Regions from separate parts of the Viridibacillus sp. d25.2 genome, predicted to be linked through region 1. Evidence: riboswitches for the same ligand, from Rfam matches in the RefSeq annotation. Region 1 holds a riboswitch; the other holds the start of a gene.
What was found. Region 1 has a riboswitch for FMN ahead of ACZLO7_RS16685 (ECF transporter S component). Riboswitches for the same ligand answer to the same signal wherever they lie in the genome.
Positions count from the first base shown of each region.

Region 2: linked by a shared signal. The riboswitch ahead of ribD (bifunctional diaminohydroxyphosphoribosylaminopyrimidine deaminase/5-amino-6-(5-phosphoribosylamino)uracil reductase RibD) and the one ahead of ACZLO7_RS16685 (ECF transporter S component) in region 1 are both predicted to bind FMN.

Region 1 is NZ_CM196652.1:3,378,857-3,383,097, reverse strand. It holds gene ACZLO7_RS16695 (response regulator transcription factor) at 1-574, shown strand, start outside; gene ACZLO7_RS16690 (ATP-binding protein) at 567-2,348, shown strand; FMN riboswitch at 2,439-2,576, shown strand; gene ACZLO7_RS16685 (ECF transporter S component) at 2,737-3,318, shown strand; gene ACZLO7_RS16680 (hypothetical protein) at 3,530-3,949, shown strand; gene ACZLO7_RS16675 (sigma-70 family RNA polymerase sigma factor) at 4,079-4,241, shown strand, end outside.
Region 2 is NZ_CM196652.1:2,144,463-2,148,703, forward strand. It holds gene ACZLO7_RS10890 (ABC transporter permease) at 1-862, shown strand, start outside; gene ACZLO7_RS10895 (hypothetical protein) at 1,387-1,584, shown strand; FMN riboswitch at 2,337-2,470, shown strand; FMN riboswitch at 2,620-2,753, shown strand; FMN riboswitch at 2,881-3,014, shown strand; gene ribD (bifunctional diaminohydroxyphosphoribosylaminopyrimidine deaminase/5-amino-6-(5-phosphoribosylamino)uracil reductase RibD) at 3,150-4,235, shown strand; gene ribE (riboflavin synthase) at 4,239-4,241, shown strand, end outside.

The DNA of each region.
Region 1 (4,241 bases):
CTATCATTGTATTCTTCTTGATATAATGATGCCTGAAAAAGACGGACTACAAGTATGCGAAGAAATCCGTGATAAAAAAACAACGCCAATTATTCTTTTAACGGCGAAAGGCGAAGAAGCAAACCGTGTATCAGGCTTTGAACTGGGGGCGGATGATTATATTGTAAAACCATTTAGCCCTCGTGAAGTGGTTTTACGCGTAAAAGCTATTTTACGTCGTTCAGCGGCTTTCTCACCAATATCAACAACTTCTGCATCGAAAGACTTAGTTGTATTTCCACATTTAACAATCGATCATGACGCACACCGTGTCTCTGCAGATGGAGTGGAAGTTAATTTAACACCGAAGGAATACGAATTATTATACTTTTTAGCAAAATCACCAGATAAAGTATTCGATAGAGAGCAATTGCTAAAAGAAGTATGGCATTACGATTTCTTTGGTGATTTACGTACAGTTGATACACATGTCAAACGATTACGTGAAAAACTAAATCGCGTTTCAGAAAATGCGGCGAAAATGATTGTAACAGTATGGGGCGTAGGCTATAAATTTGAGGTAGTCAATGAATAGAATGTGGAACAGTGTTGTCGGGAAGCTATGGGTAACCATATTGCTTCTCGTTTCATTTGTATTGTTTGTTTTCACAGTGCTAATGCTCGAATTTTTATCAAACTATCATACTAAACAAACAGAATCTTCATTACGTCAAGAAGCATCTACAATTGCTCGGATCATCAATGACCGTGAAACAACAGATTCTACAAAGGCTATTATTTCAGATGTTCTTAGTGATGAAACAAATGCATTGATTGCTGAGAAACCAGGTAAGGTTTCCTTTGCATTACAAGCGGGGCTTAATCAGGAGGGAATTAAACAACAAATTCTTAATGAAAAAGCATTTGATAACGTATTTACATCGAATGCACCTGTTGTAAAAGAGATGATGCTACCTTCGACAACACAAAAAGAGCACATGGAGTCTTACATTGTTTTGGCTTTCCCGCTAAATGTTGAAAACAAAATACATGGGGCAATATTTATCTATCAGAGCCCAGACGCTATACATAGGACGACAAAGGAAACGACTAAAATTGTCTTTTTAGCGGCTGCAATTGCCTTGATGTTAACAACATTCTTTGCGTTTTTCTTATCAACCCGAATTACATCACCACTTCGTAAAATGAGAGAAGCAGCATTTGAATTAGCAAAAGGAAATTTCGAAACAAAAGTACCTGTTTTACAAAATGATGAAATAGGCCAATTAGCGACTGCTTTCAATCAAATGGGTAAACAACTCAAACACCACTTAGAAGTGATTAACCAAGAGAAAGAACAGCTATCAAGTATTTTGACATCGATGACAGACGCTGTAATTACGTTTAATCGAGATCGTACCATATTAGTAAGTAATCCACCTGCAGAGCTGTTATTACAAAAATGGTTTATTAATAAGAGTGCCAATAGCGAGAAACCGATTCCTCCTGAAATTTATCATATGCTTGATCATGTTTTAGATTTGGAAGAAGAGCTAGAAGTAGAACTTGAAATTGAGCGATCATACTATGCGATTTCAATTAGTCCATTATACAGTGGCAACTCTGTACGTGGTGCAGTAGCTGTGTTACGAGATAAAACGGAAGAGCATCGTTTAGATAAATTACGTTCAGACTTTATAGCAAATGTCTCGCATGAATTGCGGACGCCAATAGCCATGCTACAAGGCTATAGTGAAGCAATTATGGATGATGTCGTATCAAGTGAAGAAGAGCGGAAAGAGATGATTAAAATCATCTACGATGAATCGCAGCGAATGGGACGTCTAGTAACTGATCTGCTAGACTTAGCTCGTATGGAATCAGGACATATGCGATTATATAAAGATTCTGTTCCTATAACACCTGTTATTGAAAGAATTACACAAAAGTTTGTTCAAGTAGCAAAAGAAAAGCAAGTGAATCTGACATTTAATTCAACAATTGAAGATACACTTTATCTAGAAATGGACGAAGATCGTATAGAGCAAGTATTAACAAACTTAATTGATAATGCCATTCGTCATACACTAGTGGGAGGAAACGTAGAAGTTATTGTTGACCGTCAGCTATCCTTTGCCCGTATTCAAGTAAAAGATAACGGTGCTGGGATTCCAGCCGATGATTTGCAGTATGTATTTGAACGTTTCTATAAAGCAGATAAAGCTAGAACACGTGGCAAGGGTGGTACCGGTTTAGGACTTGCTATTGCCAAAAATATTGTTGAAGCTCATAAGGGTAGAATCACAGTAGAAAGTGAAGTAGATAAAGGCACGACTTTTACATTCTATTTACCAATTGAAAAAATGTAAATTAAATCTAAAAACGCGAATTGTAAGTTAGAAGACTTTACAATTCGTGTTTTTTTGCATATAGTTATAGTGTATTACAATTAAATTATGGTTCATCTTCGGGGCAGGGTGAAATTCCCGATCGGCGGTATTAGAGAACTAAGCAATACTCTTGAGCCCGCGAGCCGCAAGGCAGGATTTGGTTAGATTCCAAAGCCGACAGTATAGTCTGGATGGGAGAAGGTGAAGGTACGGTCGTCTTTTCAATTTGAGTATCAATTAGACGCTTATTTGACTATGCCTAAATTCTCCCTTAAGTACACTTTGTACTTAAGGGTATTTTTTTGCATAGCTACGACTATACCTTTCCTCTTTTTGAAGTGGATCTACAAAAGGAGAGAAAAGTATTATGAAGAACTTGAAATTGCAAAAGATGATTGCAATTGGGATGTTAAGTAGTATTTCTTTCGTATTAATGCTATTTAACTTCCCACTACCGCCGTTTCCGAACTTTTTGGAAGTGGATTTTAGCGATGTACCTGCTCTAATGGCAGCTATTACAATGGGACCTTTAGCAGGTATATTAGTTGAATTATTTAAAAACGTACTAGATTGGATTTTCTCAGGAAGTCCAACAGGTATGCCAGTTGGCCATATCGCAAACTTTACAACAGGAGTTCTATTTATCTTACCTGTGTATTTTGTCTATAAACGACTTTCAAGTGCAGCAGGATTAACTTCTGGGTTTGTAATTGGAACATTATCAATGGCTGTAGGTATGAGTTTACTAAACTATGTGCTATTCCTACCAATGTATACCTACTTTTTAAATATGCCTCCTACAACTGGAGCCGCATTAACGAAAATGATTGTATTAGGAATATTACCTTTTAATATTATAAAAGGATTCATCGTCATGATCATCTTCATGCTACTGTTCAATAGCTTGAGTAAATGGATTGAAAAACAACAAATGCATTATTTAAATTAAACCTTCAACCGATGTCTGTAAAAAGATATCGGTTTTTATGATTGAATAAAAAGGTAATTGATTGTATAATACTGTTAATAAAGCAGAAAATTCAGTACATTAAGCAAGATAATGATACAAAAACAAGGATATATAATCTGGGGTTTTACAATGTTATATATTTTATTCGATATTTCGTTACAAACTTCGATATAAGAAAGGATGTATGTAAATGGCGGAAAGAAAACTATTAAGTGCATTTTTTACATCGATTATTGCTTTCTTTACATTACCCTTGTTATTCATGCAAGCAGAAGAACAATTTCTTCAAAATGCTCTTTCATTGACCGTATATGTTGTTCCTTTGATTTTTACATACGGTTTGTTGGTTTCATATATAGCGGATCGAATAGCCGAGCGTAAAATGAATGTCAGAGGTTACTCGTTATTATTGCATATGGCGTTCGGGACAGGGATTGTGATTCCAGTCGCTTTTGCCTATTACTCACAAGGTGGAGTTTGGTCACTTCAAACAATAACATGCGCTACAGCAGGATTCATTTTAGGAAGTGTATTCTTTTTCGTGGATTTAACGTTACGTAAAATCGCTTCTCGAATGACACCATATTCTTATGAAGAACAGAATGTATAAATTTACTATTAAAAAGCAATGAGGTACTGAACCTCATTGCTTTTTCGTTTTGAAAAAAATAAAGTATAAAAAAGAAAGCTAAAATAGATTGCCGTCCATCTAATAACTAAAGAGACAGGAGGTGTATAAATGTATCGCTTAATAGAGAAGGCGCGAAAGGGCGATGACATGGCCTTTTTGCAGCTATTTCAAACATATGAAATTGAAATTTACCGTATGGGATATACATATGTAGGAAATAAGGAAGATGCACTAGAGGTTGTGCAAGAAACTGCCTACAAATCATTTAAAG
Region 2 (4,241 bases), 1.2 Mb from region 1:
AGAAGGTAAAGTAGATGTTGCTATTTCTTTAAAAGATGATGGCTATAAATTAATTGTAGCGCCAGATTTTATGGATGCTCCGATGATGGGAAATGAGTTAAATACGATTTACAGTCAGGTATTATTAAAGAATGCGATTATTCAATCGTCTCCCGATGATAAAAAAGAACAAGTAACAAGTAAAATAGAGAAAATTGAAGGCGATCCAAGTTTTAATATTGATTATAAAAACTTCGGTAATGATAATGGAGTAAAGTGGGATAAGAAGTTGCATAGTATATTTGGTTTTACATTATTTATGGTAATATATACGATTGCAAATGGTGTCAATCACATTGTAATGGAACGAAGGGATAGAATTTGGGAAAGGATAACTGTATCTGCTATTCCAAAATGGAAAGCATATCTAGCAAATTTAACTTATAGTTTCTTGCTTGGATACTTGCAGATTGCCTTAGTACTTTCTATTTTCTATTTTGGTGTAGGAGTCGATTTTCATGGTGGTTATTGGAAGAGTTTAATTGTTGTGATACCATATGTCCTTTGTATTGTGTCACTTTCAATATTCATAGCAGCAATTGCAAATACACCAGGTAAATTTAATGCTTATATTACGGTACTCGCAGTTCCTTTAGCCATGCTTGGTGGAGCATATTGGCCACTTGAAATAGTAACATCGAAAATAATGTTAGCCTTGTCTAAAATTACTCCGATAAAATACGGCTTGGATTTATTAAATGGTGTAACTGTAAATAGTAGTACAATATCAGATTTACTATTTCCATTTAGTATTTTAATGTTCATGACAATCATTTTAATGGGTATTGGTATTAATGTTTTAGAGAAAAAAGAACAGATATAATAATTTTGGAAAGGGTACTTACATTTTAAATGTGAGTACCCTTTTTATAGTTGAATTCCCGAGAGCGAGGGAAGTTATTTATAAGCTATAAAGAAATAATTGGTTTATAAGTAAAAAGGTTTTTTTGATTATTTATCAAAGCTACAAAATATGAAAATCTCACAGCCAGCAGTAACAAAACATATTTAAAGTTTAGTAAAGACTTTAAATATACAGTTGTTCGTAAGGAGAAATAAATCTATACCTTTAAACCAAAATGTAGAAACATTCTTGTCTATTGCCCAGGAAATTATTAACATTTATAAAGAACGGGTTTAACGATTTCAGCAATATGTACAAGGTTTTAAGAAGGAACTGACTATAGCATATTCCTCTCAAATTGCACTAATTCAATGCTAGCATCTATAAAACTACTGCCATTTTTTAATCCATTCAATAAGTTTATTCAAGTCGAGATAACTTCGGAATAGTAAGAATAAAACAACAGAAATTGAACAAATTATAGTGGATGGAGGTGAAAAAAATTGCCGAAAAACAATAATGAAAAAAACAAAGCGAAAAAGCAAAATGACTTAGGACGTGAAGAATTTGGTTTTGGTTACGATCTGAGTCCTGATGATTTTGATGTTGTTGGACAAAACGACGAGGCACATAAACAACATAATCATGAAGATAAAGAAAAGCCGAATAATAAAAATAATGCGAGAAGAATAAATGAATAAGTAACTTGAATGGAGAAGTACTATATATGAAACGATGTTATATTGTTTTATTATATAGTACTTTTTTGTGTAACTGCTTCGAAATAATTGAGTAATGTACATAAAATACTTGAACGAGTTATATAATTACATTAACGGATTCAAAAGGCAAAAAAGTATTTTCAATAGTATGTGAATTATTACTGAAAATAATGTAACTGTCGTTATTACACAAACTTAAAAAATTATGACTGAACGGGAGGGATAAGATGCGAATAGGATACCGTTCAATTTCTGTAATAGTTAACTTATTTCTGGGCTATTTATCTTTTTTTATAGGTGTATTATGGTTCATGACAATAATGTACGCTTCGCATTCTTTCGGATTGAGAGTAGACTCTACTTTCGATGATGGTTTACTAGGAATCTTTTTAATTTTTTCTATCATTGCAACGGCTATTTATATTCCGGCTTGTATTAATTTAAACAGCATAATTAGGCCGAAATTAGAAATGAAAAAATGGAGTTTTATCACTTTTATATCGATAGTTTTTATCCTTGGTTTTTGTATTATTACTTTAACTATACAGTGAACGGTTGTTAGTAAATAAAAAAAGTTGCATTTTTCCGTGATATGTAACAGGCCCATAAAGCCCAATACATCAAGATTTTATGAGTGATTTCATTTTAGTATGTTCTCAAACAATCATATAGAATTAAAAAAACTCTAGTTTTTAAATAACTAAAGTGCTATGGTATTTACATACAATATAATAATCCTTCGGGGTCGGGTGAAATTCCCAATCGACGGTGATGAAGTAAATCTTCTAAGCCCGTGAGCCTTTTTAAGGCAGGATTTGGTGCGAATCCAAAGCCGACAGTATAGTCTGGATGGGAGAAGGATGTAGAGAATATCAAAGTCTTATTAAAAATCTCGTATTTTAATAGGTTTATTTAGTATTGATAATTTCAAATCTCCTATCAAACTCCGTAGTGTACTATGGGGTTTTTTTGATGCCCTAAAGCTAGAATGTATTGTTGTAAAATTTCATAAGTAATATCCTTCGGGGTCGGGTGAAATTCCCAATCGACGGTGATGAAGTGAAGCTTCTAAGCCCGTGAGCCTTTTTGAGGCAGGATTTGGTGTGAGTCCAAAGCCGACAGTATAGTCTGGATGGGAGAAGGATGTAAAGAATATCGAAGTCTTATTAAAAATCTCGTATTTTAATAGGTTTATTTGCTTATGATATTTTGGACAACTCCTATCAAACTCCGTAGAAAACTATGGAGTTTTTTTGCTGTGAAAAATTGAATATGAACGTCCTTCGGGGTCGGGTGAAATTCCCAATCGACGGTGATGGAGTAAAGCTTCTAAGCCCGTGAGCCTTTTTAAGGTAGGATTTGGTGCGAATCCAAAGCCGACAGTATAGTCTGGATGGGAGAAGGACAAATAGATAACACGCAATTCCTTTTGAAAAATAGTATTTCAATAGGTTTATTTAGTAATGCGTTTATCTAAAACTCTCCCAAACTCCCTAATTATATTAGTGAGTTTTTTATTTATTAAAAACGGGAGGTTTATCACAATGCATGATAAGTATTATATGGATTTAGCACTGAAATTAGCGGCAGTTGCCGAAGATCAAACGTCGCCAAATCCGGTAGTTGGAGCAATCATTGTAAAAGAAAATGAAGTGGTCGGTATGGGAGCGCATCTTAAAGCTGGTTCTCCCCATGCGGAGGTGCATGCACTAAAAATGGCCGGAGAAAATGCTATCGACAGTACGATGTATGTCACTTTGGAGCCTTGTAATCATTTTGGTAAAACACCCCCCTGTACGATGGGCATATTAAATGCAGGTGTAAAAAAAGTAGTGATTGGGACACTTGATCCAAATCCTAAAGTAGCAGGAACAGGTGTTGCAAAACTAAAGGAAGCTGGCATTGAGGTTGAAGTAGGTATTGGTGAAGCGGAGGCTTTGAAATTAAATAAAGCCTATATGTATTTTATGAAACAGAATGTGCCCTTTGTCACGTTAAAGCAAGCCATCACATTAGATGGAAAAATTGCTACAATACATGGACGTAACGAAAATATCACAGGTACAGAAGTTCAGCAGGATGTTCATCGTAAAAGAGCGCAATCTGATGCCATCTTAGTTGGAGTTGAAACAGTTTTAAATGACAATCCATTACTTACAAATAGATATGCAAAAAGTAATAAGCAACCGATTCGAATCATTTTGGATACTCATTTAAGAACACCAATGAATGCAAAAGTTGTCATCGATCAAACAGCACCAACGTGGATAGTTGTTGGAAATGAAGTCTCATCTAATCAAATCACAAGCTTTGCACAAGCCAATGTACGTATCATCCAACTTGAAACAAGAACCATCGTAATTCAGGATGTCCTTGAAGAGTTAGCACGACGAAATATTGTCACGCTTTATGTGGAAGGGGGCAACCGTATAAGTTCTAGCTTTGTCAATTCAGGTCTAGTCAATGAAATGATTACTTACATAGCCCCGAGAATAGTAGGTGACCATGATGGAGTTGGCATGTTTGAACATTTAAACGTAAAAAGCATGGATGATGCTGTCCCATTAAAGCTACAGCAAGTGGAGCAAATTGGTGAAGTTATTAAAGTGATATCGAGACTGGGGGATTAGGCTATG